4 regions of the Companilactobacillus heilongjiangensis genome follow, and region 4 is predicted to be linked to each of the others. Evidence: predicted binding sites of a transcription regulator. Region 4 holds the regulator's gene; each other region holds the start of a gene.
What was found. The regulator Rex, encoded in region 4, represses fermentation and respiration genes when NADH is low (regulators of the CRP and FNR family bind a similar motif). The targets are predictions, from matches to a motif close to TTGTGAANTANTTCACAA.
Positions count from the first base shown of each region.

Region 1: a site for Rex is predicted at 4,112-4,129, ahead of JP39_RS05150 (GntP family permease). Genes of this name have one in related genera too.
Region 2: a site for Rex is predicted at 2,861-2,878, ahead of ald (alanine dehydrogenase). Genes of this name have one in related genera too.
Region 3: a site for Rex is predicted at 1,845-1,862, ahead of tdcB (bifunctional threonine ammonia-lyase/L-serine ammonia-lyase TdcB). Genes of this name have one in related genera too.

Region 1 covers NZ_CP012559.1:1,116,702-1,124,572, forward strand. The annotation lists gene JP39_RS05130 (aldo/keto reductase) at 1-263, opposite strand, end outside; gene JP39_RS05135 (NupC/NupG family nucleoside CNT transporter) at 499-1,704, shown strand; gene JP39_RS05140 (alpha/beta hydrolase) at 1,794-2,519, opposite strand; gene JP39_RS05145 (CdaR family transcriptional regulator) at 2,845-3,900, opposite strand; gene JP39_RS05150 (GntP family permease) at 4,168-5,451, shown strand; gene JP39_RS05155 (glycerate kinase family protein) at 5,465-6,604, shown strand; gene JP39_RS05160 (GNAT family N-acetyltransferase) at 6,881-7,327, opposite strand; gene JP39_RS05165 (IS110 family RNA-guided transposase) at 7,843-7,871, shown strand, end outside.
Region 2 covers NZ_CP012559.1:397,202-405,072, reverse strand. The annotation lists gene JP39_RS01730 (L-lactate dehydrogenase) at 1-191, shown strand, start outside; gene cbpA (cyclic di-AMP binding protein CbpA) at 308-970, shown strand; gene JP39_RS01720 (hypothetical protein) at 1,449-1,643, opposite strand; gene ald (alanine dehydrogenase) at 1,725-2,843, opposite strand; gene alr (alanine racemase) at 3,268-4,380, opposite strand; gene acpS (holo-ACP synthase) at 4,381-4,740, opposite strand; gene cshA (degradosome RNA helicase CshA) at 5,452-6,999, opposite strand; gene JP39_RS01695 (UDP-N-acetylmuramoyl-tripeptide--D-alanyl-D-alanine ligase) at 7,083-7,871, opposite strand, start outside.
Region 3 covers NZ_CP012559.1:2,277,418-2,285,288, forward strand. The annotation lists gene JP39_RS10180 (C69 family dipeptidase) at 1-363, opposite strand, end outside; gene tdcB (bifunctional threonine ammonia-lyase/L-serine ammonia-lyase TdcB) at 759-1,751, opposite strand; gene JP39_RS10190 (glycoside hydrolase family 1 protein) at 2,402-3,799, opposite strand; gene JP39_RS10195 (GntR family transcriptional regulator) at 3,960-4,688, shown strand; gene JP39_RS10200 (LCP family protein) at 5,426-6,448, opposite strand; gene JP39_RS10205 (cysteine hydrolase family protein) at 6,604-7,092, shown strand; gene JP39_RS10210 (hypothetical protein) at 7,135-7,404, opposite strand.
Region 4 covers NZ_CP012559.1:575,544-583,414, forward strand. The annotation lists gene JP39_RS02565 (DUF368 domain-containing protein) at 1-299, opposite strand, end outside; gene JP39_RS02570 (ABC-F family ATP-binding cassette domain-containing protein) at 912-2,822, opposite strand; gene JP39_RS02575 (redox-sensing transcriptional repressor Rex) at 2,959-3,609, shown strand; gene manA (mannose-6-phosphate isomerase, class I) at 3,630-4,598, shown strand; gene JP39_RS02585 (cation:dicarboxylate symporter family transporter) at 5,113-6,393, shown strand; gene JP39_RS02590 (CPBP family intramembrane glutamic endopeptidase) at 6,842-7,468, opposite strand; gene groES (co-chaperone GroES) at 7,611-7,871, shown strand, end outside.

The DNA of each region.
Region 1 (7,871 bases), 540 kb from region 4:
TTTGGCGTTGCGTGATAGGGATAGAATTTTGAAATTAATTGAATGTCATTTCGATGATAATCTTTTAAAACATTTCCTATTAAAGTTTCAGATTTTCCTTCACCATACATTTCGGCAGTGTCGATAACATTGATGCCATGGTCAAGACCGTAACGCATGGCCGCCATTTCAGATTCTGTCATCATGTTATTTCCTTCACCAATGTGCCAAGTTCCGATGCCAATAGCAGATGTATTTTGGTGGTTAAATGTAATTGATTTCAAACGAATACCTCGCTTTCAAAAGAACCGATTTTAGTTTAGTAAATAATAATTCTGTAATCGTTATCAATACTATTATATAGCTGATTTATAAATATTTGAAATAATGCCTTATTTAGTTGATTTCTATTGTAAAAAAATATTTACAAAAAGTTTATCCCCATGTAATATTAAAAAGAAGTGAAAAATTTAACAATACGGATCTTCAAATAAAAAAAGGGGTTAAGTATATATGAGTATGTACTTAGTAGTTAACGTAATAGGTGTTATCGTTTTTCTAGCTATTGGTTTCCTTTTCTCAAAGGATAAGTCGAATATCCATTGGAAATCCATCGCTATCATGGTAGTTTTGAATTTATTCCTAGCTTGGTTTTTGACGAGTTTTGATATCTGCCGTGCAATTGTTTCAGGTGCTGCCGATGGTTTCAACTGGTTAGTTCAAGTGGCTTATGTCGGAATCGAATTTGCCTTGCCAAGTTGGGTGCACGTTAAGAGTATGGACTTTGTTACCAGTGCACTCTTACCAATTTTATTGATCGTGCCATTATTTGATATTTTGACTTATATTGGAATTTTGCCATTTATCATCAAATGGATTGGTAAAGGTTTGTCATTTATCACTGGTCAACCAAAGTTTGAATCATTCTTTGCGGTTGAAATGATGTTCTTAGGTAATACTGAAGCATTGGCTGTTTCAAGTTTACAGTTGAAGCAAATCAAGTCACAACGTAACGTTACATTAGCAATGATGTCCATGAGTTGTGTCACAGCGTCAATTATTGGTTCATATATTCAAATGATGCCAGGGCGATTTATCCTGACTGCTATTCCGATTAATATTATCAATGCAATTATCGTAACGAGTTTGTTAAATCCCGTTACCGTTACACCAGAAGAAGATACGATTGCCAAATTGAGCGGTCAAGGTGAAGGTGGCAAAAAAGAGCCTTTCTTCTCATTCTTAGGCGATTCAATTTTAGGCGCCGGTCGTTTAATTTTGATCATTGCTGCTAATGTTATTGCTTTCGTTGCGTTAGCTGCCTTAATTGATAAAATTCTTCAACTAGTTAATCCATGGTTAACTTTGGAGCATATTTTAGGTATCATCATGTATCCATTTGCTTGGTTGCTCGGCTTGAGTAGTCATGATTCGTTCCAAATGGCTCAGTACATGGGTACTAAGTTAGTTACCAATGAATTTGTTGTCATGGGTAAAGTTACTGGTATTATTAAGGAATTTGATCCGCACTTTAAGGCTGTTTTAACAGTCTTCATTACATCCTTTGCTAACTTCTCAACGTTAGGTATGATTATTGGTTGTTTCAAAGGTATTGTTAATAAGGAAAAGAACGATATTATTTCGAAAAATGTTGGTTACATGTTGTTGTCAGGTATTCTAGTTTCATTATTGTCAGCAGCATTTGTTGGACTATTCGTTTGGTAAAAAAAAGTGTGACAAAACTTGTTTAGTTTTCGAGCATTAAATCAAATAGAGACTGTGATCCGGTTTTGGATAACAGTCTCTATTTTTTTCTAATTTAGCCAATTAAAGACTTTTTCGATATTGTCGCCCCAAGTTTTCCAAGAATGATCACCTGATACAGGCATCCATGTGTAATGACCTTTGGCGTGAATTGATAAGAAGTTTTTGAACATAATATTATCTTCATGCATAAAATCGGCATCACCACACAGCGTCAAAATTTGTTGTTTAGGTTGACGACTATTATAAATATTAATTAGCTGATTGTGGGCAATTTTATCTGGACTATCAAAAATACTATTGAAAGTTTCTTTGGCCATCGGACCTTTAGGATTGTCACGGAAATGTTCAATATCAGTAATAGGCGACAGAGCAGCAACTTTACTGAATTTATCATCATTTAAGAAGGCAATTTTGAGAGCACCATAACCGCCCATACTCGAACCGACGATAAAATTGTGGTCACGTTCTTTAGAGATGGGTAAGAGGCTCTGCATTTTAGGGATGAATTCATCGACAAAGTAGGAGTAGTAAGGGATGAAATTAGAATCAGAGTAAAAAGCGTTGCGACCTTCAGGCATAATGATGACCCAATTGTGGTCTCGAGCTAATTTCTCAACATTAACGTGTCTGATCCAAGCGGAATCGTCACCAGTGTAGCCATGTAAAAGCCAGACAGCCGTGTAGTTGCTTTCGTTAGTATCAGGTACTACAACAGTTGTTTTGAAGTAAGTATGTAAATAATTAGTACGATAACTAAGATTCATTAAAGTCATGGAAAAACCTCGCAATATTAGTATATTTGTTAGCCGATAACTTGGAGCTGTTTCCAGAGCTGAGAGTATTCATCTGCTGCGCGGCACGGTCCGAGCCACAGTGCGGTCTCGGACCTCGGTTGAAGCCTTTCCAAAAAACGGAAAGTCTCCAACACGTCCGGTGGTGTAATGGCTAAAGCCATTACACCACTTTCGCTGCGGATGAATACTCTCAGCTCTTCCAACTAACATATTTTCGGTTGCATTAGATAACGTGAATACGGATTCAATTTTAAATCTGTAATTGATAATCATCAAAAATAGACCATCAATCAGAAAAGCCCTATTACTCCTGTTCATGCTCATATAAATACTTTTTAAAATACAAATAATTAACATAAAGTTGCAATGTATCAGGTAGATCATGCAAGCTCAAGCCAAAATATTCAGAAATATTATTTAAACGATAATTGGTAGTATTTCGATGGACTTTCAATGCGTTAGAAGTCTCCGTTACGTTACCGTTATGCTTAAAGTAACAATCCAATGTTTCTAACAGTTCTAAGCCGGCCTTTGTCTTTAGAAAACTCTTGAAGATACTTAAAGCACGTCTTGAATGTAAATTACTTTCTAGTACATGATTAAGAAAACTGATTTGGTTGAAATAATATGTATCAGTTAGACCTAATTCTTTACTTACTTTGATAGTATCTTGAGCTTGTTTTATGGAAGCTTTTAAGTCAGTGGAACGTTCACTGATACCAATCTTGAGATGATTCTCTTGGCAAAACTTCAAATAGCGTAATAAATCAGACTCGTTCTTAGTAATAATCAACTGTTGCTCTGGAGTCTTGCTAAAAGTGAAGTCGGTCGGATTGAGTTGTAATTGAGAGAGATTTTTCGTTTCAACAATAATGGCATAACGTGGAATCGTTAGATCGATTTTTAATGTTTGTGCCCGTAATTTTAATTCCTCATTATTTATCAAATTGTCAGCGTTGGACCACTGATATAGGAAGTGATTTAAACTTTCTTGTCGTTGGCCCTCCACTTTAGTGTTGTGAATTTGTGAAATCAGCAGCTCAGTTGAAATCTTCAATAGTGAGGCAAGGGGAGTCACTTTCTTTGGGTCACCAGTGATACCGATAACCCCAATTGTTTCGCCGTTAAATTCAACCGGAATATTAACACCAGGCTGACCAAATTTACCGAATGACTCAACCATTGGTTTAGTTTTACCACTCTGAATCGTATCAATCGCCCCAATATGCAGGGTATTGATACGGTTTTTGTCGCCACTTGCGATAATATAGCCTTTCTCATTCATCATATTTATATTGTAGGGAATGCTTCCCATCATTTTGTCGACAATTGATTGTGCCAGCTGCGGGTCTAATTTCATTTTGTGGTCTTCCTTGTTCATTATTATTCAAAGTTTCATGAAAACGTTTATCGAAAAACTTGTGCATATAAATATTTTACAATATTTTTATATTTTAAAACACTGATTTATCAAGGAATATTTTTATTATTTAACTATTATTACAACAACATTTGTGCAGTTGTACATTGATTTTGATTGTTTATCACTGTATTATACACTCGTTAATTAATTGTTAAAAATTTAACAATGCTACAAGATATATTGAGGAAGGGTGTATTTGTAAGTATGGTTATTGCTTGGTGGGCAGCTTTATTGGGGTTGCTATTAGCGATTGGCTTGATTCTATTTCGAGTTAATCCTGTTTATGCTTTGATTTTTGGTGCTATTGTCGGTTGTTTAGTTGGAGGACTTTCATTAGCTCAGACAACGGACACAATTGTTAAGGGTAGTTCTGGGGTTATGGGAACTATTATCCGTGTTATTGCCGCTGGTGTTTTGGCCGGGGTAATGATGGAGTCTGGAGCGGCTAACGTAATTGCTTCCAACATTGTTAACCGTTTCAGTGATCGACTAGCTATTTTAGCGTTAGCTCTTTCGACAATGGTTTTGACAGGTGTAGGTATTTTTATTCCCGTCGCTGTTTTAATCGTTGCTCCGATTGCTTTGGAAGTCGGTCAAAAGATGCATTATAGTAAACTTTCACTATTGGTCGCATTATCTGGTGGTGGTAAGGCTGGAAATATTATTTCACCAAACCCAAATACGATTGCGGCTGCTAAAGGTTTTAACGTTGATTTGTCACAAGTAATGATTGCTGATTTTGTTCCCGCAGTTGTTGGTTTAATCGTGACAGTAGTTTTAGCAAGTTTGATTAAGAACCGTGGTGAATTTGTTCCGGAGACTGAAAAGTTTGAAACAAAGGATCAAAAAGATTTACCAAGTTTAAAAGCGGCCATTGTGACACCTTTAGTTGCCGTTGTGCTACTACTTATTACACCAGTTGGCGATATCTTAGGGGTTAAAGCCTTGGCATCATTCAACTTGGATGCAATGTATATCTTGCCAATTGCCGGATTGATCGGAACAATTGCCATGGGTCAGAGTAAAAAATTCTTGCAGTATATGCAAAAAGGTTTAGCTCGTATGACAGATGTAGTTTTAATCTTAATTGGTGCGGGTGCGATTGCTGGATTAGTTTCAGTATCTAACTTGCCTCAAAAAGTTGTTGAAATCGTTCAGACTTCAGGTATTTCGGGAACATTCTTAGCCCCAATTGCCGGAATCTTGATGGCAGCAGCTACAGCTTCAACTTCAACTGGTGTCATCCTGGCTTCTAATTCATTCAGTAAGTCAATCATGTCATTCGGAATTTCTGGTACGGGTGCAGCAGCGATGGTTCATACCGGAGCGACTGTAATCGATCAATTGCCACATGGTAACTATTTCCACGTGACTGCCAAAGCTGTTAATATGCATTTCAAAGAGAGAATGAGCGTCGTTTTCTGGGAAATGCTAGTTGGACTTTCAATGACAATTGTTGCAACATTGATGTATGGAAATCTGTTCTAGAGGTGGACTATAAATGAAAATTGTTTTAGCTCCAGATTCATATAAGAATTCTTTGACGGCTAAAGAAGTTGCTCAATCATTACGAAAAGGTTTTGAAAGAGTTTATCCTGATGCCGAATACGTTAATATACCAATGGCTGACGGTGGTGAAGGAACGGTCCAATCACTAGTTGATGCCAAACAAGGGCAGATTATGACTGCCGAGGTTGTTAATCCGCTAGGAAATAAGACTGAAGCTCACTATGGCATGATCAATGATGGTAAAGTTGCTGTGATTGAAATGGCTGAAGCAAGTGGGATTCAATTTATCAATCAGTTTACCCAAAACCCTTACATTACGACTACTTTTGGAACGGGTGAGTTGATTAAATCCGCTATTCAAAATGGTGCCAAAACAATCATTATTGGTATTGGTGGTTCCGCTACAAATGATGGTGGAGCTGGTATGGCTCAAGCTTTGGGCGCACACTTGTTGGATGATAAGGGTGAAGAATTGCAGTATGGTGGAGCAATGTTAGAAAAACTTGACCATATTGACGTTTCTGAAATGATGCCCGAATTAGCTGATGTTAAAGTTATTATTGCCTCTGATGTGACAAATCCTTTGACTGGTCCTAATGGCGCAAGTCATGTCTTTGGACCACAAAAGGGTGCCAGTCCTGAAATGGTTGAGTTCCTCGATGGAGCCTTGTCACATTACGCACATGTTTTAAAACGTGATTTGAATAAAGATCTTGAACAAGTCGCTGGTGCCGGTGCTGCGGGTGGATTAGGAGCTGGTTTATTGGCCTTTACCAACTCTGAAATGCGCTCTGGCGTTGACATTGTAGTCGACTATACCGAATTGAAGGATAAGGTTAAAGATGCTGACGTCGTTGTAACAGGCGAAGGCCAGATCGATTTCCAAACTAAATTTGGTAAAACACCAATTGGCGTGGCAAAAGCTACGAAAGCAGTCAATCCTGATGCGACTGTGATTGCTGTTGCTGGTTCGATTGGTGAAAAAATTTCTGAGTTATATCCATTAGGTATCGATGCCATCTTCACTTGTGTTCCGGGTGTTGAAGAACTATCGACTGCCATTCAAAATACAGACAAGAACCTTCAACAAGTTGCTGAGAATATCGGCCGCTTGATCAAAAATACAAAGTGATTTTTTAAATGCCGCCGGAGGCTGGCAGTAATGTAGCCTGCTATGCGACCGATTCGAGCCAAAGTGCGGTCTCGAATCTCAAAATATGTCAGTGGTGTAAGAACAGAAAACCGCTGTTCTAACGCCACTCTCGTGGCTGTCTACATTACTGCCAGCCTCCGGCTAGATAAACTTATTTGATAATTTGATTCGCTAATAAAAAACTGATAATGATAATATTTAAAGACAACTATATGAAAATAGAACAACCATCTACATTTAAGTAGAATGATTGTTCTATTTTTTTAGTTTCATTCTCAATATTGGAAAAGGTTTACCTTGATCATCAGTTGCTAGTCGCTGGTATGCCGCAAATCCCATGTGCTCATAGAAACCTTTAGCTTGCGGATTCTGTTCATTGACTGTGATTTGATTGGCTTGATAATTTGTGATACCAAAGTGTATTAACGATTTGCCGATACCTTGACCACGATTTTTATCATCAACAAAGAGCATATCAATTTCTGGTTCATTGATACCCATGAAAGCAATTGGTCGCGATTGACCGTCTATTGCGATAATTAGGTGAGTAATTTTAGTTAGAACGGTTGGTAGAGATTTCTTAAAGTTCTGTATGTCTTCCTCAGTCAAAAATTTATGAGTCGAACGGACGGAACTCTCCCAAACTGCTATCAGTTGTTTGATTAACTCGGAACTTCGTTGTGTCACGGCAATTATCTTCAAATTTGAAACCTCCATTTTTATAACTTTATTTATCATATCTGCTTTTTAATAACATTAGATAAAGACAATTATTTATTACAAAATATTCACATCATTTAACTTTTAATATCTAAAATGGACTGAGTTTAAAGTCATTTTTAATACTTTTAATAATAACAATAAATTAGTCGGAAGAGCTGGGAAATATTTGTGTGCCGTGGTAGTGGTATAAGGACGGGAGTTTCTCCCGTCTTTATACCACCGGACGTGTTTGGAGACTTGACGAACTGTGTCAAGGCTTCAAAACAACCTAAGATTAGTTCTGAGGGAAGATCAATTTCTTCTCTTAGAACTTTTTTTGTACACTGGAGACAAAGCTAAGATCGTGCATGAACCTCGGGACTTCGAGTCCGTATTAAAAAATGATCTCCGTTATCTTCATTTCTTTAATCAGGTTTTAGGTTGTGGGACTTCGAGTTCGTGTTTAGGAAATGAGATTCGAAATGTTGATACGGATAGCTTTAGAAAGGAAAAATATGTCAGATATAATTGCTTTAGATGTGTC
Region 2 (7,871 bases), 180 kb from region 4:
TGACTGGTCAATATGGCGTTTCAGACATTTATATCGGTTCACCTGCTATTATCAACCGTAAAGGTCTAAAACAAATCATCGAAGTACCATTGAATGATGAAGAATCAGCACAAATGAAGAAATCAGCTGCAGAACTTGAAAAAATTCTTAAAGATGGTTTCGAAGCTACAGGTATCAAGGGTCGTCAATAATCCAAAATATCACGCTTCAAAAAAGCCGAAACAAATGAATAATTTGTTTCAGCTTTTTTTTTGTTCGGAATTACTGTATTATTAATTCAATTATACTTGATTGGATGTGAATATATATGTTAGTGAAATCACTTGTACTGAAAAAGGACAAGCTTACTACAGTTAAAGAAACTGTAACACTCGAGGAAGCATTAAAGGTCCTCGAAGATTCTGGCTATCGTTGTGTACCAATTCTTGACGAGAGCGGACAAATATTTAGGGGTAACATCTATAAGATGCACATCTACCGTCACAAATCACGTGGTGGCGACATGAGTTTACCAGTAACAACTTTGATGAAGAATGCGACAAAGACGATCAGCGTTGACTCACCTTTCTTCAAAGTATTTTTCAACATCAAGGATTTGCCATATATCGCTGTTCTTGATGAAGCAAATCTTTTCTACGGTATCTTGACTCACTCAAGACTCTTGAGCATGTTGTCAGACGCTTGGAACCTCGACATTAGTAGCTACGTACTAACTGTTAGTTCTTCCGGCGACCGTGGAGATCTAGAAAAAATGTCAAAGATTTTCGCAAAGTATGTTTCAGTTGCCGCATGTATGACCTTGGACGCTAAATCAAATGAAGTTGTCCGTAGAACATTGTTCACATTGCCATCAGGAACAGATATTGATACATTAAAAGAAATCATCAAACGTTTGGAAAAGAAGAGTTTCATCGTTTCTGAAATTGATGATTTGAAGTCAGGAAAGATTCTCGACAAGAATACATTGTAGTTCGTTCTAAATGTTTCTAAAAACAAAACCAGTTCTAAAACAAAACCTAAAAAACCAATACCGACGCAGCCGGTATTGGTTTTTTTAATGTCTTTAAGTATGCCACTTCCGCCTCCGGGTTACGGTGATAGAGTTCGCTGTGCGACCGGTGCGAGCCTTGGTCTTACGACCTAACACCACCTGCACTGCTGAACTCTATCACCGTAAATAATTTATCAGCTTACATATCTTGAGTAAATTTGATTTAATAACTCAGAACTAATAAATACACATGCAATCACAAATACATTCAATTAGTCGGAAGGGATGAGAATATTCACCCGCTATGGGTGTGGCGTTATGGCTTTAGCCATTACACCACCGGACGAGTTTGGAGACTTACCGATTTATGGTAAGGCTTCAAACCGAGATTCGAGACCGCACTTTGGCTCGAATCGTTCCGCATAGCAGGTGCAATATTTTCATCCCTGGAGACGGCCTACCTCTTAAAGCTAACCCCAGACCGACGATTAAACTCATCTTCAAACGGATATTGACGGAAATACTCTAATTGATACTTTTCCATCAGCTTCTTTTGAAGATCATTTACATAAGGTCGATTCGAATCTGGTCTATCTTGATATTTTTTATACTCAACTTTTTTCATAAATAATTGCCACTGTTTTTTCATCATGACAAACACTTCTTTCTTCGTGCATTAATTCTCACACAAAGAATACTACCTTGAATAATCAACTGACAACTATCTGGATTGCTAAATTTCTACTGCTTTAACAACGTCATCTATATTCGTATATGGCATCTTCAAGCTGTCCGCCACAGCCTTTTCTGTCAGATGACCTTGATATGTGTTGATACCTGTTTTAATCGTTTTATTATTAATGGCTATATCTAATCCTCCAGCAATCATGGCCGCATATGGCATTGTTGCACCGGATAATGCTTCTGTTGCTGTTTTTGGTACAGCCCCAGGTATATTTGCCACTGTGTAGTGAACGACGTCATGAACGATATATGTTGGGTTGTCGTGGGTCGTTGCTTTTACACTTGTCTCAAATAATCCACCTTGGTCAATTGGAATATCAACCACAACTGAACCAGGTTCCATCGAGGCAATCATTTCTTCTGTAACTAATTTTGGCGTCGCGGCACCAGGAATCAACACGGCACCGACTACTAAATCGGACTCTTTGACAGTTTTAGCAATATTTTGAGAATTAGACATCAGAGTTTGAATCTTACCGTCAAAGATATCTTCAATCTCAGCTAGTCTTTGGGCATTAATATCTAACAAGGTTACTTCAGCACCCATACCAATGGCTATTTTGGCAGCATTTACACCAACGGTACCACCACCGATAATTGTAACTTTACCTTTTCTAACTCCGGGTACACCACTCAATAACAAACCTTTACCTTGATGTGGTTCTTCTAAGAAGTGAGCTCCAACTTGAACAGCCATTCGACCGGCAATTTGACTCATTGGATATAGCAATGGCAAGCCTCCATTAGGTCCAACCATAGTCTCATAAGCAATTCCAGTTGTATTACTCTTCAAAAGTGCTTTGGTTAAAGTTTCGTTGGCAGCTAAATGTAAATATGTATAAATTATTTGGCCGTCTTTAAAATATTTATATTCTGAAGCAATTGGTTCCTTAACTTTGATGATCATCTCTGAATTCCAAACATCATCGACATCACTAATCTTGGCACCGGCATCTAAATATTGCTGGTTAGTATAGCCTGAACCTATCCCCGCATCCGTTTCAACGACAACCTGATGTCCAGCATTAACTAAAATAGCCACGCCATCTGGTGTTGAACCAACACGTTCTTCCTGATTTTTTAGTTCCTTTGGTATACCAACTCTCATAAAAAGTCCTCCTTGCTTTGTGAATGTTTTATCAAAGTAATATGTTATAGCATATCATGTATCCGTTTTCTTCTCAAACAATATCCTAGTCCTTAGCGTTTCAGAGACGTCAAAAAGAGAGTCTGCATCTCAATTGATCACAGACTCTCTTTTGTTTTATTTAATATAGATTACTAATTATTTAAATATCTAGAAAGGTTAATTCAAATTTTATCCATTCAAAAAATAAATCAGTTGGAAGAGCTGAGAGTATTTATCCGCAGCGAAAGTGGCGTTATTGCTTTAGCAATTACACCACCGGACGTGTTGGAGACTTTCCGGTTTTTGGAAAGGCTTCAACCGAGGTTCGAGACCGCCTTTTGGCTCGAACCGTGCCGCGCAGCAGATGAATACTCTCAGCTCTGGAAACGGCATATCAATCAACCTAGTTTTTATAAACTCTTGGTAAACGTTCGCTCAATGCACAAAGGATTTCATAATTGATTGTGCCTGAATATTGGGCAGCATCGGTAGCGGTAATTTCTTCATCGCCATCCTTACCCAAAATTGTGACCTTAGTTCCCACAGGCAATTCTCCTGGCAAACGAACCATAAATTGATCCATACAAATACGTCCAACATTTTGACAACGTTGCCCATTGATCAAAACATCTGAGCCTTGCATTCTTCTCAACCAACCATCAGCATAGCCAATCGGAACGGTTCCAATCCACTCGTCCTTGTCACTTGTATATGTAGCACCGTAACCGATACTATCTCCAGCCTTAACTTTCTTAACGAAAACTAATTCAGAGTACAAGCTCAACGCTGGCTCTAATGTGTAAGGCAATTCGGGAATATCAGTCTGTGATGGATTCAAGCCATACAAAGCGATACCATATCTGACCATATTGATTGCCAAATCTTGGTGCCAAAGTGCAGTGGCCGAATTAGCACAGTGAACGTAAGTAAATTTAGTTGGTAAATCACTCGACATTTCTTTGAAAGTCTTAACTTGTTTTTCAAAGTATTTTTCATCAGGATTATCAGCCGTTGCAAAATGTGTGAACAATCCTTCAGGAATAAATGCTTGTTTATGATCATTCAAATAGTTGCAAGCTTCGATCAAGTCGGCTTTTTCTTGAAAACCAATTCGACCCATACCACTATCAATTCCTAGGTGAACCTTCAAATTGGTTGTTCTTAACTCAACAGCAATCTTCAACCAGTCCAAACTACCCACAGTTAGTGAAATATTGGCACGTGCAGCGACTTTAGCGTATTCGACAGGAACTATACCTAAAACAAGAATCGGTGCGTCTACGCCGTTATTACGAATTTCTAAAGCTTCATCCAAAGTAGCAACACATAAACCACTTGCTCCGAATTCAATTTCTGCCTTGGCAACACGAACTAAACCGTGACCATAAGCGTTGGCTTTAACAACCGCAAAGACTTTAGTGCCTTCTGGAACAGCTGCCAGTTCATTTTGGAGATTTTGGTGTAATTTCTTCAAGTCTACTTCAACATAGGCTGGACGATGGATTGATGGTAACATTTAATCTTCCTCCTCTAGAATAACTTCAGTTATTACTAGTTCATCTGTATCCGAGATTGAAACGTGAATATTGCCTTTAAAAATATCAGTATTAATGTATGGCTGACCCGACTCATGATTCAGAACACTCAAATCATGAAAGCCAATGCCACGCAAGCCAGTTCCCATAGCTTTTGTGAAAGCCTCTTTAACTGAAAATCTAGCCGTTAAATAAGCCATTTTCGATTTTTCAGTATTCATAGAATTAAAAACTTCAATTTCATCAGCATTCAAAATCTTTTCCAAGAATCTTGGATGACGACCATAAATTTTACGCACACGGTCGATTTCTGCAATATCGATACCCAAACCTTTGATCATATGTTTTTCTCCATTTTATAAGATTCATAAAAGTTAATACATAAAGTATACCCATTTTTTGGTTTGCCGTCTCCAGAGATGAGTTTATTCACCTGCTATGCGGACCGGCCCGAGCCACAGTGCGGTCTCGAACCTCGGTTTGAAGCCTTACCAAAGTTCGGTAAGTCTCCAAACACGCCCGGTGGTGTAATGGCTGAAGCCATAACGCCACAACCACAGCTGGTGAATAAACTCATCTCTTCCGACTAATTTGTCTCTTGTGGATAACAGCTATATTATTTCTAAAAGTTATCCACTAATTTAATATACATCCTTAGTAAACTGCAACTAGTACTATTATAGCAACATTTATATTTAACTTATTTAATTAATTCAACTGATATTCTAAATATGAAATACTTCAACTTTAAATAACCTATTTAAAGCACTCACAATATCAGTATCCAAAAATACACTAGCAGGCGGGTGCTGGGATGAAGTCCGCAGTGGTAGTGATGTTAGGCCGGCGATTTTCCGACCTTACAACACAGGACGTATTTTGAAATTCGCGAACCTTGCGAAGTTCAAAATCGAGGGTCGAGACCGTACTTCGGCTCGAGCCGGTCCCACAGCTGACTGCCATCCCAGCACCCGCCTGCGGCCTCATCTCAATTTTACTGTACAAAAAAAGACAAAGTAAAATAATTTACCTTGTCTTTATTAAAATTCTAATTATTTTTCAAGATTTGTTCTGATCTTGAATGACTTCTTGCTACGACCATTACGTTTGTTGTCATGTTCGCGGCGTTTGCCACCTTTTTCATCATGATTACGATTGCCACTACCGTGACGATCATTACCACGTCTGTTTCCACCACGATGATTACCATAACTGTGATCACCATTGCTTCTACCACCACGACGGCCATGGCCTGAACGGCTGTGACTAACTTTTCTTGATGGAAGTGGTCTTTCAGGAGCAATCTTAACAGGAACACTTTCAGCATCCTTGATTGATTCACTCAAGAAGATACGAGCAATGTTATCAGCAGAATATTCTGACAACAATTCTTCAACTGCATCGTTGAAACGATCCAAGTGCTTGTCATGTGCCAAAGTATCTTTGATATCTTCCTTAACTGATTCAAGTTGTCCTTTAAGAACTTCTTTATCAGTTGGTGGAGCCAATGGATCCATACGTTTCTTTGTAAGGTTCTCAATTGTACGTAAGTAACCCATTTCGTTTGGTGTAACGAAAGTTACTGACACACCAGAATGTCCGGCACGACCAGTACGGCCAATACGGTGAACATAACTGTCTGGGTCTTGAGGAATATCATAGTTATAAACATGTGATACACCAGAAATATCCAAACCACGAGCAGCAACGTCAGTTGCAACAAGGAATTCTAGCTTACCGGCTTTGAACTTACGTAAAACGCTAGTTCTCTTATCTTGTGATAAGTCACCGTGAATACCTTCAGCATTGTAACCACGAGCTTGCAAACCACGTGTCAATTCATCAACACGACGCTTTGTACGACCGAAGATCAATGCAAGTTCTGGAGCTTGAACGTCGAAAAGACGTGTCATCAAGTCAAACTTTTCAAATTCCTTGGCTTTAACAAAGTATTGTTCGATGTTATCAGCAGTTAATTCTTTTGACTTGATCTTAACAACCTTAGGGTCTGTCATGAACTTGTCAGCAATCTTAATGATTGGCTTAGGCATTGTTGCAGAGAACAACAATGTTTGGTGCTTGTTAGGAACGTTTGATAAGATACTTTCGATATCTTCAACGAATCCCATGTCCAACATTTCATCAGCTTCATCAAGCACAACAGTCTTAACATTGTGCAACTTCAAAGTGTGGCGGTTGATATGGTCAAGCATACGACCAGGTGTACCGACAATAATTTGAGGATGACTCTTCAAAGCACGAATTTGGCGTCTAATATCAGAACCACCATAAACACTTTGAACCTTAACTTTCTTCTTACTACCTAAACGATATAACTCTTCTTGAGTTTGAATAGCTAATTCTCTAGTTGGTGAGATAATCAATGCTTGAATATCACTTGATTGAGTATCAACGGCATTTAGTAATGGTAAACCAAAGGCTGCCGTCTTACCTGTACCAGTTTGAGCTTGCCCAATAACGTCATCGCCGGTCATAACTAGTGGAATAGTTTGAGCTTGGATTGGTGTAGTTTCCTCAAAACCAGCTTCGTCTACGGCACTCAATAATCTGGGATCTAAATCTAATTCTTTAAATTTCACAAATGTCCTCCATTTTTTAAAACACGATAAATAACAATTTGACTACTTTACCACGTTTTATACACAAACTCAAATGACAACTCCTACATTAATTCATGTAAAACGTTTTCTAAGTGAATTCCATGACTTGCTTTTAACAAGACAGTGTCATTTGGTTTTAATTCTTTTTTCAAATCTGTGGTCAAATCTGCCAGTTGGTCTTTGTCGTACCAAAGCAGATCATTTTGGTCATACTTGGAACTTAATTTGTCACGCAAATACTTCATATCAGGACCAACTAGATAAACTTTTTCAAAGTCTGCCCCATCAATGTGTCCAGCCAAAGACTCATGCAACCGCTTGGAAGCATCACCAAGTTCCAGCATGTCGCCTAAAACAATCAGCTTACGTCCGTCAGTCTTAATATCTTTGAGACTGTGTAAAACTTCAATGGCTGCAGTGGGATTAGAGTTATACACATCACTCAATATGTCAGCCCCGTTTTGGGACTTCAGCCATTCGGTTCTGTTTTCTGTTACAAATAATTCACCCAAAGCTTTTTGCATAGCTAGTGGTTTGATATGTAAAGCGCGACCAACTAATAGAGCTGCCAAAGCATTATTGACGTTGTACTCACCCATCATTGGAATTTCAAACTTAACGTCAGGCCATTGATTGGTTGTAAAACTTGTCGTTGTTTTACCTGCTTGGATTTCCGTTGCATACAAATCGTTACTGTCGTGGCTGCCAAAACTCAATTGTCGCTGTTCAACATTTTTAGCACGTTCCAACAATAATGGTTCATCCCCGTTATAAACGAAAGTTCCATCTTCATTCAAATGATCAGTAATTTCCATCTTGGCATCAGCAATCTTATCGCGAGTACCAAAGAA
Region 3 (7,871 bases), 1.1 Mb from region 4:
TTTAACGTATGGATCGAAAGCCAAAACTTTTTCATTAGCATAAACACTCTCAGTTGCACTCATACCAACATTTTTCTCATTAAAACCGTCTTCTTCGTTAGGACCAGCAGTCTTTTGGTTCGTGCTTGGAGTAGCGGTATAACGGTAACCACTTTCTGGATAAGGTGCTGTCATATTGTTGTATGGTGAAACATATGTCTCATGACGTCCAGAAACAGCTGGTTGAACGATGATACGCTTAGGTTCAATTGCCAACATACGGTCTTCATTTCTGGAAATGTAAGTTGCTCCATCCATAGAAGCTTTCTTACCTACCATAATTGATGTACAAGCTGATGCTTCAAAACGATCGAGTTCTGTCATTTTTATCCCCCAATTAAAAATTTCTTTATATACGTGTGGTGCCAGTTAAATATGCCGTCTACAGAGCTGGGAAATATTCTCAAGCTGTGCGGAACGGCCCGAGCCAAAGAGCGGTCTCGGACCTCGGTTTGAAGACTTGACACAGTTCGTCAAGTCTCCAAACACGCCCGGTGGTATAAGTACGGGAGAATTTCCCGTACTTATACCACTACCACGGCACACAAATATTTCCCAGCTCTTCCGACTAATTGATTACTATTAATTGAATGTAAAAGTATACAAATGTATTAACATTCAAATTATTTAAGCAATGCAATATTTGCAATAAATTACCAACCAGTACCATGCGCCTTTATATCGTTTATGATACTCGTTCCCCTATTTCAAGGACAACCCTATCCGACAAAATGATCAATATTCGTAGCAACACGTTCGAGGTCGACATTACCACCGGAAACTAAAGCTACCACCCGCTTATTTTCCAACCAACAAGGATCAATTTTGTGTGCTTCCAAAGCAGCGGTTGGCAAAGCGCCAGCTCCTTCAGCCACAACTTTTGCCCGTTGCAACAAGTCTTTCATCGCTGTAGCAATTTCTTCTTCACTGACCAAAACCATCTCATCCACTAAATGCTTAGTAATTGGAAAAGTTATTTGTCCCGGCGTTGCCACCGCAGTTCCATCAGCCAAAGTTTTATCAACGCCAAATGTCGTAATCTCATTAGCCCGATATGAGGCTGTCATTCCGTGAACATTTTCCGACTGCACACCAATCAAGTGAATCTGTGGATTAATAGTCTTGATAGCCGTCGCAATTCCCGAAATCAGACCGCCACCGCCAACTGGCACAATAACCGTGTCGACATCTTCCAATTGATTCAAAATTTCCAAACCAATCGAACCCTGTCCAGCAATCACATCCACATCATCGTATGGATCAACAATCGTATAACCTTTGTCAGCGGCCTCTTCTTCCATAAATTGGTGTGCTTCATCAAACGTATCGCCATGCAAAACTACTTGCGCACCATAGCCAGCCGTAGCTTGTTGCTTAGCCAATGGAGCTCCATGCGGCATAACAACAATTGACTTGATGCCCAACAATTTAGACGTCAAAGCAACACCTTGAGCATGATTTCCTGCCGAAGCAGTGATAACACCGCGTTCTTTTTCTGATTCACTCAAATGGTTAATTTTATTAAAGGCACCGCGAAACTTAAAAGAACCAGTCAGCTGCATATTCTCAAGTTTCAAATAGACCTCCCCACCAGTCACATCCCGACTCAAGAACATCGACTGAATCAACGGCGTCACCCGACCAACCTGATGAATCAAGTGAGCAGCCTTTTTAATATCGTGAATCGTTACCGGATTCTGAAACCGTGGCATTGCATTTAAATCTTCGACAGTCATCAAAACATCCACCTCCAAATTCATTCCATTTTCATGTTAACGCTTACATTTAGCTAAAACAACACATTTTTGTGATTCTTATCACATTTATTTTTGCCTGTTTACTGGGGTTAGACACGTGTATCCGAAAACTACTACACTAAATTTTCATGAAAATAATTACATCTTTTACAACTTGGGATAAGCGAGCATTCAACCGCTCCTCCGCCTAATTTATTGATGGAAAATTCTAATCTTAACTATTCCGTATTAATGACCAAAAAGCCGTTATATATTATTTGATAATAAATAGAATCATAATAGTCCAAAACAGATTCTATAGTTCAAACATATATAACTTACAATTAAACTAAATATCAAAAATAACTTCTGACATCAATTTACTAACATGTGATTAAAACATGGAATTTATCAAAAAAAACTAGCCTCTGGTTGCCAGAAATGTAGTACCGCTGTGAAAGTGGCGTTATGGCTTTAGCCATTACACCACGGACGTCTTTTGAGACGCGGTCTTCGGCTCAAAAGCGAGGCGCGAGACCTTGGCTCGCACCGGTCCCACAAGCGGGTATCTACATTTCTGGCAACCGGAGGCGGCATATTTCAAAAACAAAAAAAGAAGCCCATTTTTAGTGAGCTTCCACAGTTTCTAAATTGTTTAAATTGGCACCGTTTGTTTTGATGACACGTTGCAGCCACCAATAGCTTTTCTTAGGTACCCGTTGCATATCTTTCAAATCATGATTAGTCCGGTTAACATAGACTGTTCCGTAACGCTTATCCATATTGCCGCTTGAACTAGGAATGTCAATCAATCCCCACCCCAAGTAGCCCAAGACTTCCACGCCATCTTCCAAAACAGCATCTTTCATCGCTTGAATATGGTCACGCATGTAATTAATGCGATAGTCGTCTTGAATTTCTTTACCATCGTAAACTTCACGCACTCCCAAACCATTTTCAATTGGAAACATTGGCAAGCAATATTCATTGTAGACTTTGGTCAAAACATCCCTGAATCCGAGTGGATCAATCTGCCAACCAAATTCTGAAGTCTGCAAGAATGGATTTTCTTGCGCACCATAATCCAAATATTGGTTAGGCACTGTCCCATCTGGAACCTTGGCAGAGTTGATAGTTTCACTGCGATAATAACTGAACGCTAGAAAATCTGATGATACTTGAATCAAAATTTCATCATCATTTAACTGATAATCCATTTCAATCTTATGATTTTTAACATATGTCATAACTTCATGTGAATAACGTCCGTAAACGAAAGAATCCAACAAGTCGCGGTTCAAAAATTCATTTATCTGACGTGCATATAAAACATCTTTAGGATTAGGTGAAGCTGGATAAACTTCGGTATAAGCCAACATCCCACCGACTAAACAGTCAGTTTTCTCATGAATATAATTGGCAACACCCGCGTGCGCTAACATAACGTGATGGCTGATTTGATACATTTCATCAACCGTTTTGTCGCCCTTCATATATCCTGAAATTTTGAATGCTTCAGTCGTATGATACAAATTCTGTTCATTGAAAGTAATCCAATATTTTACACGGTCGCCAAAGCGTTTAACCATTTCAGTTCCGTATCTGACAAAGGCGCTGACGACTGGACGAGATAGAAAGCCGTTGTATTTTTCAGCTAAATTCAGTGGCATATCAAAGTGGTACAAACAAATCATCGGCGTAATATTACGTTTCAACAAGGCATCAATCAATTTGTCATAAAACTCAATCCCCGCTTCATTGAAATTGCCGTCACCATCCGGATCAACACGACTCCAAGAAATTTGGAAACGATAAAAGTTCATTCCCTGATTGGCCATCAAATTGAAATCTTCTTCATAACGATGATATTCATCAATCGCATCATGCCAATCGGAAGTATTAGCAGTTGCCTCTTTGATGTCATAAACCGATTTACCTTTACCATCCACGTTCCAAGCGCCCTCAGTTTGCATACTGGATGTTGAGTTTCCCCAAAAGAAATTCTCTGGCAATTTTTTATTCATGATCCACCTCATCCTCTCTTATGAATACGTTTTCAGCATACCACAAAACTTATTAATGTAAATATCCGGTTGCAAATAAGTATATACTTTTAAATAAAACGAAAATCGTACATTTTTAATGCTACACTATTAATGATATAAGTTAGGGGGCTGTCTGTTAATGGCATACAAGTACAAAGAAGTTGCAAATACGTTAAGACATCAAATTCAAACCGGCCGGTATGCTCCAGGTGAATTGATGCCCGATCAGAATCAAATTGCAAAAAAGTTTAATACCACTAGAATCACGGTCCACAAGGCTTTACAGCTATTGATGGTTGAAGGTATGGTGTATTCCAAACGTGGCTCTGGAACATACGTCCGCAAAGATTATGTTGCCGACAATCACAGTGATGACCGCTTTGGACGTGTTTCGCCAATCGACAAACCCCTTGGTGCAACGAAAACAAATAAAGGTAAAGCTGTTACCAGTAAAGTTTTGGAATTATCAGCACGCATCCCTACTAAAGATGAAGCTGATAAGTTGATTATTCAACCAACCGAGCCAGTCTATGTAATCCGCCGTGTTCGTTACGTTAATGGTAAAATTTTTGCCTATGAACACACCATTATGCCAACAGCTATTACCACTTTAACTGAAGATATTTTGGAAAAATCAATCTATAACCATCTTGAAAAAGAAGGCCTACGTATTGAAGGAACCCATCGAATCATCCGGGCTGATAAGGCTGACCAAACCGACGTTGAGACCGGAATTGCTCATGAATTAGGCGAACCAGTTTTAATAATCAACCAGTTGAGCTATCTTGATGATGGTCAACCATTTGAAATTGCTGAATCACGTTTTCCTTATCAAAGCAGCCGCTTAACAGCTGACATAACATTGTAAAAAAAAGAGTGCAACAAAACATGGTCAACTTTCGAGCATTAAGGCAAATATGGACTGTAATCCGATTTTGGATTACAGTCCATATTTGTTTTAAGCGGAAAAAGTTATGTTTTGTTGCACGTTTATGCTGCATGTTTAAGACAAAAGTAGTTATCTCACAGCCCCTTTTATTTATTCTATTAAAGTTACCTGCCGTCTCCAGAGCTGAGAAGTATTTCGCCTGCTATGCGGTACGGCTCGAGCCAAAGTACGGTCTCGACCCTCGGTTGAAGCCTTTCCAAAGTTCGGAAAGTCTCCAACACGCCCGGTGGTGTAACGGCTAAAGCCGTAACGCCACTTTCATAGCTGGTGAATACTTCTCAGCTCTTCCGACTCTTTTATCTTTTAAGTCAGTTGGTTATTAAGAAACACTGGACTATCATTAAATACTCTAGACTTTCTAACTAATTACCCGATATTAAACTTAATGCTTTCGTCAAGTAACCGTACTAGAAATAATTTATTGAAAATCCACAAATTTTTCTTTAATTATCTATCCATTAAAGAAACAAATTAGTCGGAGGAGATGAGAGTATTTATATGTAGCGAAAGTGGCGTTATTGCTTTAGCAATTACACCACCGGGCGTGTTGGAGACTTGCTGATTTTGCAAGGCTTCAACCGAGGGTCGAGACCGCTCTTTGGCTCGAGCCGTACCGCGCAGCAGATGAATACTCTCATCTCCGGAGACGAAAACCCCTAATACGTATTATTCGTATAATGCATAGTATCCAAACCAAATGTGTCGTAATTGATATCGTCTGGGTCTTTGAAGAATGCCTTATTTTTAGCATTCAACCTAGTTTCCGTATTATCCAAAGTTTGTGCTGGCAATCCTAAATTATCACGTAATTTATCAGATGCACTTTGCATAGTTGATGTTGGCAATATTTGATAAGAACTTTGGTTGATCCAAGCTGTTTTTCCTTGGATTTGATTGAAGTCCATTGCCTTGGCGCTGCTATGATACTTCAATACTAGTTGGTCGATTTCTGAAGTTGTTAAATCAGTATTGACGTCATTGCCCAATTTCTTGATTAAATCTGGGATTTTGACAGCATATTGAGGTTGCTCTAATTTCTTAACAACTGCTCGTAAAACTTGTTGCTGACGAACTTGACGGCCATAATCGCCACGCGGGTCTTGATACCGCATTCGAGCATATGTCAAAGCTTCTTTACCATTCAAATGATGTGTTCCTTTAGGAACTGTTACTCCATCAAAGGAAACATTCATGGGACTTTTCACAGTCACACCGCCAACAAAATCAACTGTTTTTTCCAAAGCTTGCATGTTAATAGCCACGTGATAGTTCACTGGTACACCCAACAAACTACCAACGGTACTTTTAGCCATTTTTGATAAGCCAATATTGTAGGCAGCGTTAACTTTTTGAACATTCTTGGTTTTATCGCCAACCATTTCAGCCAAAGCATCTCGAGGAATCGAATATGCGACGGTCGTTTGTTTCTGAGGATTCAATGTTAACAACATCATTGTGTCAGAATTACCACGGTCAACTCGTCCATCAGTCCCGGTATCAGCACCTAGTAACAAAATTGAGAATGGTTTCCCCTGATTGATTTTTTGAGAAACACTATTCTTATTTGTATTCAGAGAATTCAGTGAATCTTGAGTTCGATAAACAAAGATTCCGGCAAATACTAGAACGATGGCTAATAGCGAACCAATTATAATTGAAATTATTTTTAATTTTTTCATTTTTTATATCCTATATTTTGATATTTTCAATTATAAGGCGAATTACTAACTACCTGCAAATATTTTAAGAGACAAATTCTAATAATATCGCTTTCAAAAAATGAACCATCATGGTACGCTCAAACTAGAAAAATCTTTTAAGGGGAAGTGTTATCATGCCAGAATTAGCTGACGCACTAGTAATTGTAGACATGCAGCGGGCTCTACAATACAGCTATAATTTTGATGGATTGATCCACAGCATCAATAATCGAATTTTTAATTACCGCCAAGACAATTTGCCTATAATTTTTATTCAACATAATGATCAGGATCTTGTACGTGGCAGTGAACTCTGGAATTTATCGGGGAAATTGGACAAACAAAAAGAAGACATCACGGTGGAAAAGACCCATCCAAATGCCTTCTATCAAACTAATTTAAATAAAATTTTAATGCAAAAAGGAGTTCGCTCAATCGAGCTTTGTGGTGCCCAAACTGAATATTGCTGCAATGCGACAATCGTTATGGCTCACGGTCTCGGCTATAAAATTATCATGAAACACGATATGACAACTACCTTTGACAATGATTATATGACCGCTGAAAATACGATTTCATTCTTTGAGAATATCTGGGATCAACGTTTTGTAAACTTTCAATAGAGATTAAAAAAGTCGCAGCCGCGGCTTTTTGTTTGGAAAGAATTAAGCATATGTAGCAGAACTGTGAATCAATTCGTATCCGTTCAAATTCAATGTCCCCAATAGATGATTGATAATTTTGTCCGGATAGATGCCATCAATCTTATAAGCTAGATAATACTTCGACTGGTCATCTGATGCAATCCAACGTCCAATCTTTGCTAATTCTGGATAAGCCTTCGGATCAAAGTCAACTGCACGTCCAAAATCGATTGTGATGATTTCGCCTTCAAACCAGCTGATATATTTAAGCGTTCCTGGTAATTTAGACATTTGCTACCATCCCTTTTGCATATATTTGAAACCGTTTTCTCTCGTCAAATATACCACCTTTTTGATGGTATATGAGGTATATTTTAAGATTGTTTTATTTCCGCCGGAAGCTGTCAGAAATATAGCCTGCCATGCGACCGGTGCGAGCCAAGGTCTCGCGCCTCGATTTTGAGCTTCGCAAAAAACGCGAATCTCAAAATACGTCGGTGGTGTAAGAATGGAAAAGCGCCATTCTAACGCCAACCTCACGGCTGTCTATATTTCTGACAACTTCCGACTAGTGTTTGTTTTTGGGGAGTTAATAATTATTTAAATTTAATTCAATCAATAACTTAGTTATTTTTATAAATACAAACGGGAATTAAGTATACTAAATGGTTCAAAACTTCTATAACTTCAAAAAACAAAAAAGACCAGACACCCCTCAATTGGAATAATCTGGCCCAGAAATGCTCTTGAATAAAAGT
Region 4 (7,871 bases):
GTACCGATAATAGTTCCTGCAAATCCCCAGAGAACAATCATCTGGTAGTGAGCCAGCAAGTATTCCAAAGGTTGTGACAGGACACCGATACCAACAATTCCACCAATACCAATTGGTAAAAAGTAAACGAAATCACGCTTAAAATTTTGTCTGACGTGTGCCATGAAACTCAGTAATCGTTCATAAATACCAAGAATAGCCGCCAAAACACCGCCCGAAACTCCGGGGAGAATGAATCCTAAAGCGATGATTACGCCTTTGAAGAAACGCACATAAATAGTATCTCGTTTTGTTTTCATAGGTCCTCTTCGTAAAAGTTATTTCGTTCACATTATCAGAAAATATATACTATGGCAAGTTGTCGCCTCCGGTTGTCAGTAATGTAGTTCTGCTGTGCGACCGGTCCGAGCCACAGAGCGGTCTCGAACCTCGATTTTGAACTTCGCAAGAACCGCGAATTTCAAAATACGTCGGTGGGGTAAGAAAGGAAAATCACCTTTCTAACGCCACCTGCACTGCTGAACTACATTACTGACAACCTCCGGCTAGTGTATTTGTTGTGATGAAATTATTTGTTCACTATGTATAAATATTTTGGACGTAATTACGTATGAATATCAGGGTGATGTTGGTAGTTTTGATTATGTGGTTGTATATAAAAAGAGAACGTACAATCCACAAAGTAATGAGGATCATATAGTCTCTAGATTTGTTATTTTAATTACTTGAGTACAAAAACAAATTTATACATAGCCGGAGGGTGACAGAGTAAAAGATAGTCTGCAATGGAGGTGGCGTTAATGCTTTAGCATTTACACCACAGGGCGACTTTGGAGACTTGCTGATTTTGCAAGGCTTCGAACCGGTCCTCATAGCAGAACTATCTTTTCCTCTGTCACCTGGAGGCGGTACTATTTAAAGTCTTCCAGTTCAATCGACTTTTCAGTCCATTGTTCTTCGATTTTATCTTGCTTAGCTTTATTTTCATCCAATTCTTTTTGCATATCAGCCAGTTTGCTATATGATGTCAGGTTTTCTTCCTTAGTCATTTCTTTTTGAATGGCAGTATTCTTGTCTTCCAATTCGGCCAATTGATCTTCTAATTCTTCAACTTGACGGCGCAACTTACGTTCTTGCTTTTGTTGTTCCTTAGATTGTTGATATTCCATCTTCTTTTCACTGACGTTAGAAGTTTTAGCTTCTTCTTCAGCGACTGGTTGGACGGTAGTTTTCTCAAGATAATAATCATAATCACCAAGATAAATTTTACTGCCCTCACTGCCGATATCAACGATTCTATTGGCAAGTGTATTCAATAGGTAACGGTCATGAGAAACGAACAGGACAGTACCAGGGAAGCTCTTCAAGGCATCTTCTAGGACTTCCTTACTGTCGATATCCAAATGGTTAGTTGGTTCATCCATTACTAGGAAATTATTGTTTTCCATCGACAATTTTGTCAAAGTTAAACGAGCTTTTTCACCACCGGATAATCCAGCAACTGGCTTAAGAACGTCATCGCCACTGAAGAGGAAGGCTCCCAACTTCTTACGGATGATTTGTTCATCAAGGCGTGGGTAACGGTCCCAGATTTCGTGCAGGACGTCTTTCTTTGGATCGAGTCCCTTTAAATTCTGGTCATAGTAACCGACTTGAACGTTGGCACCAAATTGACTAGTTCCTTTAATTAACGGAATGCGGCCGAGGATTGACTTGAGAAAGGTTGATTTACCGATACCGTTGGGCCCGATAATACCGACACGTTCACCTTTTTTGACGTCAAGGTTGATTGGTTCGGACATAATTTCGTCGTCATAACCGATGGCTGCGTCCTTAACTAAAAGAACGTCATTACCACTTTCCTTGTCGATTTCAAATGAGAAGTGAACGGAACCTTGATCACTGCCGGGACGGTCCAAAACATCCATATGTTCTAACTTCTTACGACGACTTTGAGCCATCTTAGTTGTGGAAGCACGGACGATATTCTTTTGGATATACTCTTCAGTTTTCTTGATTTCTGCCTGTTGTTCTTCGTAATGTTTCCAAGCAACGGCTTGATTCTTCTTCTTTTCATCGAGGTAGAAAGTATAGTTACCAGAGTAGTGGGTTGATGAATGTTGATTGATTTCAACAATTTCAGTTGCCACTTTATCAAGGAAGTATTGGTCATGGGAAACGATAACTAGGGCGCCACGATAACCTTTAAGGTAACTTTCCAACCACTCGACAGTATTGATATCCAAGTGGTTAGTTGGTTCATCCAAAAGTAAGATGTCGTGATGTTCCAAAAGCATTTTAGCCATGGCTAACCGAGATCTCTCACCACCAGAAAGGGTAGAAATCTTGTGTTCCCAAACATCTTCGTCAAAGCCAAATCCCTTGAGGACACTGCGGATTTCTGATTGATAGCCGTAACCATTCTCTTGACGGAAGGTATTTTGCAATTGATCGTATTGCTTGAGAATTTCGTCGTAGTCATCGACATTTGGATTGGCTAGTTTTTCTTCCAAAGCATGCATCTTTTTTTCTTGAGCTTTGAGATAATCAAAAACTTTTTCCATTTCCAAAAAAATTTGATTGTCGCTATCGAGTCCAGAATCTTGGGCTAAATAACCGATATTGGTATCTTTTTTTAGGGCAATGTTGCCACTGTTATAACTCTCTTGGTCAGAGATAATCTTCAGTAAAGTAGATTTTCCAACCCCGTTTCGACCGACCAAACCAATGCGGCTGTTGTCTTGTATCTCGAAACTGACATTGGAAAAAAGTTTCTTCGTACCGAAATTTTTCGTAATGTTCTGTGCTTGTAATAAAATCAAAATATAACTCCTTTATGTATTCACAATTTTATCATTAATTAATAATTTATGCCTTTATAGGTTTAACGTATTGCGTTTTTAGTGATTTTTATTTACTATGAATGTTAGTGAAATGACACACATATGGTGGTAAATTATGACAAAAACAACAGTTCCAAACGCAACAATAAAGCGTTTACCAATTTATTATCGTTACTTCCAATTTCTCAAGGACGAGGGCACAAAAAAAATCTCCTCTGGTGAACTATCAGAAGGGGTCAAGATTGACAGTGCTACAATTAGACGTGACTTCTCATATCTAGGTGCACTTGGGAAACGTGGATACGGCTACGATGTAAACGATTTAGTAGCATTCTTTAAAAAGCTGTTGAATCAAGATAAACGGACCAATGTAGCCTTAGTTGGTGTTGGTAATTTAGGTAACGCCTTACTAAATTATAACTTTTCTCGAACAAATAATGTTCGAATTGCGGCAGCTTTTGATATAAATAAAGAAATTGTCGGTACAGTTAAGAGCGGTGTTCCCGTTTATGACATTAGTGAATTAAAGGAACAACTTAACTTACAACAGATCGATGTTTGTATTTTGACAGTTTCTTCAAACGCTGCGCAAACAACTGCTGACTTGTTGGCAGATGCTGGAGTTCGAGGGATTCTGAACTTCACACCGGTTATTATCAACGTACCAAACAGTATCCGTGTTCACTATGTCGATTTGGCAAATGAATTGCAGACACTGATTTTCTTCCTAGACCGTGACAAGTCATTGACAGAAGAAACAAACTAAACTTTTGGGGGAATTTTTTTATGAGTGAACCATTATTTTTGAAACCTGTCTTCCACGAAAAAATTTGGGGTGGCAGAAAGTTAGAAACTAAGTTTGGTTACAACATTCCTGATGGTTCTATCGGTGAATGCTGGGCTATTTCAGGACATCCACATGGTAGATCAGAAGTTGAAAACGGCGAGTTTGCTGGACAATATGTTGACGACCTCTGGAAAAATCATAGTGAATTATTTGGCAATCCCAAGGGAAAAGTTTTCCCATTGCTAACTAAGATTTTGGATGCCGAAGCAAGTCTTTCAGTCCAAGTTCACCCCGACAACGCATACGCTGCCGAGCACGAACACGAATTAGGCAAGACAGAATGCTGGTACATCATCGATGCTGAGCCAGGTTCATACTTAATTTATGGTCACAATGCCAAGAATAAAGCTGAACTCGACCAAATGATCGAATCCGGCGACTGGGACCACTTGTTGAGAAAAGTTCCAGTTAAGACAGGCGATTTCTACTATGTACCAAGTGGGACCGTTCATGCTTTGAACAAAGGTATCATGGCACTCGAAACACAACAAAGCAGTGATACAACATATCGTTTGTATGACTATGACCGTGTTGAAAAGTCTACAGGTAAGAAACGTGATCTTCACATCAAACAATCAGAAGACACAATTACAGTTCCTCATAAAGATCCAAAATTAAACATTGAATCAAAACAAGTTGGTAAGAATAAGTTTACAACATTCGTTCAACCACCAGTTTCACCATTCTTCTCAGTTTATCACTGGGAAATTAAAGAACCAGTTGAATTACATCACCAAATCGGTAAATATACATTGATCTCAATTCTTAGTGGAGAAGGTAAGATTACCGTTGATGGCAAGGATTACGATTTGAAGAAAGGCGTTCACTTGATTGTACCCGCAACAGTAGATGCTTGGACACTAGCTGGAGATTTGGATATTATTGCTTCAGAATCAGGAGAAGCCTAGAGAGAGTGGAGCAGGCCCGGGAATTTCCGAGCATTTGCATGACTTCACGAATTATCCGCGTACTTTGCGGATGATTTGGGAAGTTGGCAAAGCGGAAGAAATTGGCCTGCGGAACTCGTTTTAGAGCCGCAGCATGCCCAGCAAAAAGGTCTAAAATACCGCTGCCGGTATATATTGCTAATGCACTCTAAAATATCCAAAACAAAATGCTGTTCTTCGATTGTAATATTATTAATAATACAATCAAATAACCAGCATCAAAATTAACCAATTCTAATAAAAAATCAACAAATCATTCACTAAATACAGAATAACGGAAAAATAAATCCGTATATTCTGTATTTTTTTATCCGAAAATCAATTAAAAATAGAACAATATCACCGCTACATACAAATAATGTTCGTCATAGCTAATAAAATGAAATTTATTTTAATTTGAAATCGCTATCAATTCCCCATTCCTTAAAAAATCTTCTATAATTAAAGATATGTTAATTCAAAAGGGGACTTAAAATTGCAAAGACAACGATTTTTTCGAGTTAGTCTAGGGTGGCAAATTATTATTGGCTTGATCCTAGGTATTGTTTTAGGACAGGTATTTTACCAGAATAAGGTTGCTATACAGGTAATGCAGAACATCGGGACAATGTTTATTTCGATGATTCAAATGATTGTGTTACCAATTGTTATTTCTTGTTTGACTGTTGGTATCGCCAATATGGGTGATATTAAAAAACTTGGTCGAATTGGATTAAAGACGTTAATTTATTTTGAAATCATGACTACTTTAGCGATTATTATTGGTATTGTGGTGGCTAATGTTACCCACCCCGGTACCTATATTGATATTCATAGTCTAAAAGGTTCGGATATTAGCCAATATACAGCGACCGCCAAAACGGCTAAACATTCGGGTATTTGGTCAATTTTGATGAGTATCATTCCAACTAACATCTTCGCTTCCTTGGGCAAAGGTGATATGTTGCCAATTATCTTCTTCTCAGTTCTCTTTGGACTTGGAACAGCTTCAATCGGTAAGCAAGGTAAAATTATTACCGATGTTTTAAATGCAGTTGCGAACGTAATGTTTAAAGTTACTAACTGGGTTATGCGTTTAGCTCCAATTGGTGTCTGTGCTTTGATCGGTGTTACCGTTGGGGAAATGGGTTTCAATTCGTTAAAACCCTTGGCATTATTCATACTGATTGCTTATGCGACAATGGCGTTTTTCGTATTCGTTATCATGGCACTTGTCGGTCACTTATTCCACGTTAGATTTTATGAATTATTTAGAATTATTGAAAATGAAGTTACACTTGCTTTTACCACCGCCAGTTCTGAAGCAGCCTTGCCAAAGATGATGGAAAAAATGCAAGATTATGGATCATCAAAAGGTATCGTCTCCTTTGTAATTCCAACCGGATATACATTTAACCTTGATGGTTCCGCAATTTATCAATCATTGGCTGCCTTATTCTTGGCTCAAGCCTATAATATTCACCTATCCATTGGGCAACAAATTACCCTTGTTGTGGTATTGATGTTAACATCAAAGGGGATGGCCGGAGTGCCCGGAGCATCGTTTGTTGTACTCCTAGCCACAGTATCAACAATTGGTGTACCAATGCAAGGTTTGACCTTCATTGCAGGTATCGACCGTCTCGTAGATATGGGACGTACAGCCGTCAACGTTGTCGGAAATTCACTAGCTACAGTTATTATTGCTAAGAGTGAAAAAGAGTTCGATGATGAGAAACGGAAGAAGTACGTTGCGTCATACACACGTGGGGACTAATTAGCACTCCATGTAGTCGAAAAACAATTTAAACACACAGAGAACAGCTTGCCGAAAAGGCAGGCTGTTTTTTTATGCCGCCGAAGGCTGGCTTATTGTGTAATTTTGAGTATTAGTATTTTGTTTGGAATTGGTAAATGAGGATACAAAAAAGATATCCGCAAATTTTTTAAAAATTGCAGATATCTTTTTTGTATTTTTCGTAGTTTATATATATCGACGGAGAGCAATACCAAAATTTTAAAATACACGAGCCGGAGGTTTCGAGGGAGTGAACAGCAGTGGCAGTGGTGTTAGGTCGGTGGTTTTCCGGCCTTACAGCACAGGACGTATTTTGAGATTCGCGTACTTTGCGGAGCTCAAAATCGAGGTGCGAGACCGTACTTTGGCTCGCACCGGTCCCACAGCAGGCAACTTCATCTCCCTCGAAACCGGAGGCGGCAAACAACTACATTATTCCAATCGTTAAAACAATAGCGTTCATAATAATATGGCTGCCGGCACTTACATAAATATTTTCCGACTTGTAGTAAACATATGAGAACCACAATCCCATAAAGACATAAACCAAAAATCTAGTATCCTGATGCATAAACGCAAACATGAACGCTGAAACAATAGCAGCAATGTAAATGTTAGTAGGCTTGATCAAGTTGGCGAAGAATACACGTCTGAAGATGATTTCCTCCATAATTGGTGCAGCTATCATCACGTAGATGAAATAGTATGGATATTCTTTAACCATCAACAGTAAACTGAGCGTATTTTGTGAATCGGTGCTGGCATGGAATAATAATTTATCCGCAAAGCCAATTCCGAATTGGACTACCAATGCGCCCACAGTTCCTAAAATTATCCACTGCAAATCGTGATTTAAATTAGTTTTTTTCTCAAATTCTAAAGGACCACTTTGTTTAACTAAATAAATCATTAGACCAGTGACAATCAATGATGCAATGGTGACGGTGATAAAGTAGGCTGAGCCTGTGATAGAGAACATTGTCAGGATAGTTCCTAACGATAACAACAGGATATAAGCCAGTAATGTGAAAAACTGATTTGTTCGATAAGACATAATTTCCCCCATATTTTTAAAGGTAAATACTTGCAACTTCACAATATAATGTTAATATAAAACTTGTGATTAGCACAAGAGATAGTTGAGTGCTAAAAGATATACAAAAAACATTGAATTAATATTACTGGAGGTATTTAAATTGTTAAAACCACTTGGAGATAGAGTCATTGTAACAGTCGATAAAGAAGAAGAAAAGACAGTTGGTGGCATTGTTTTAGCAAACAACGCTAAGGAAAAGCCACAAACAGCCGAAGTTGTTGCCGTAGGTGACGGACTAGTTGCTGATAATGGTACTAAATTACCTATGAACGTTAAAAAGGGTGACAAGGTTCTTTTTGACAAGTACTCAGGCTCAACAGTTAAGTATGAAGACAGTGAATATTTAATCCTTCATGAAAAA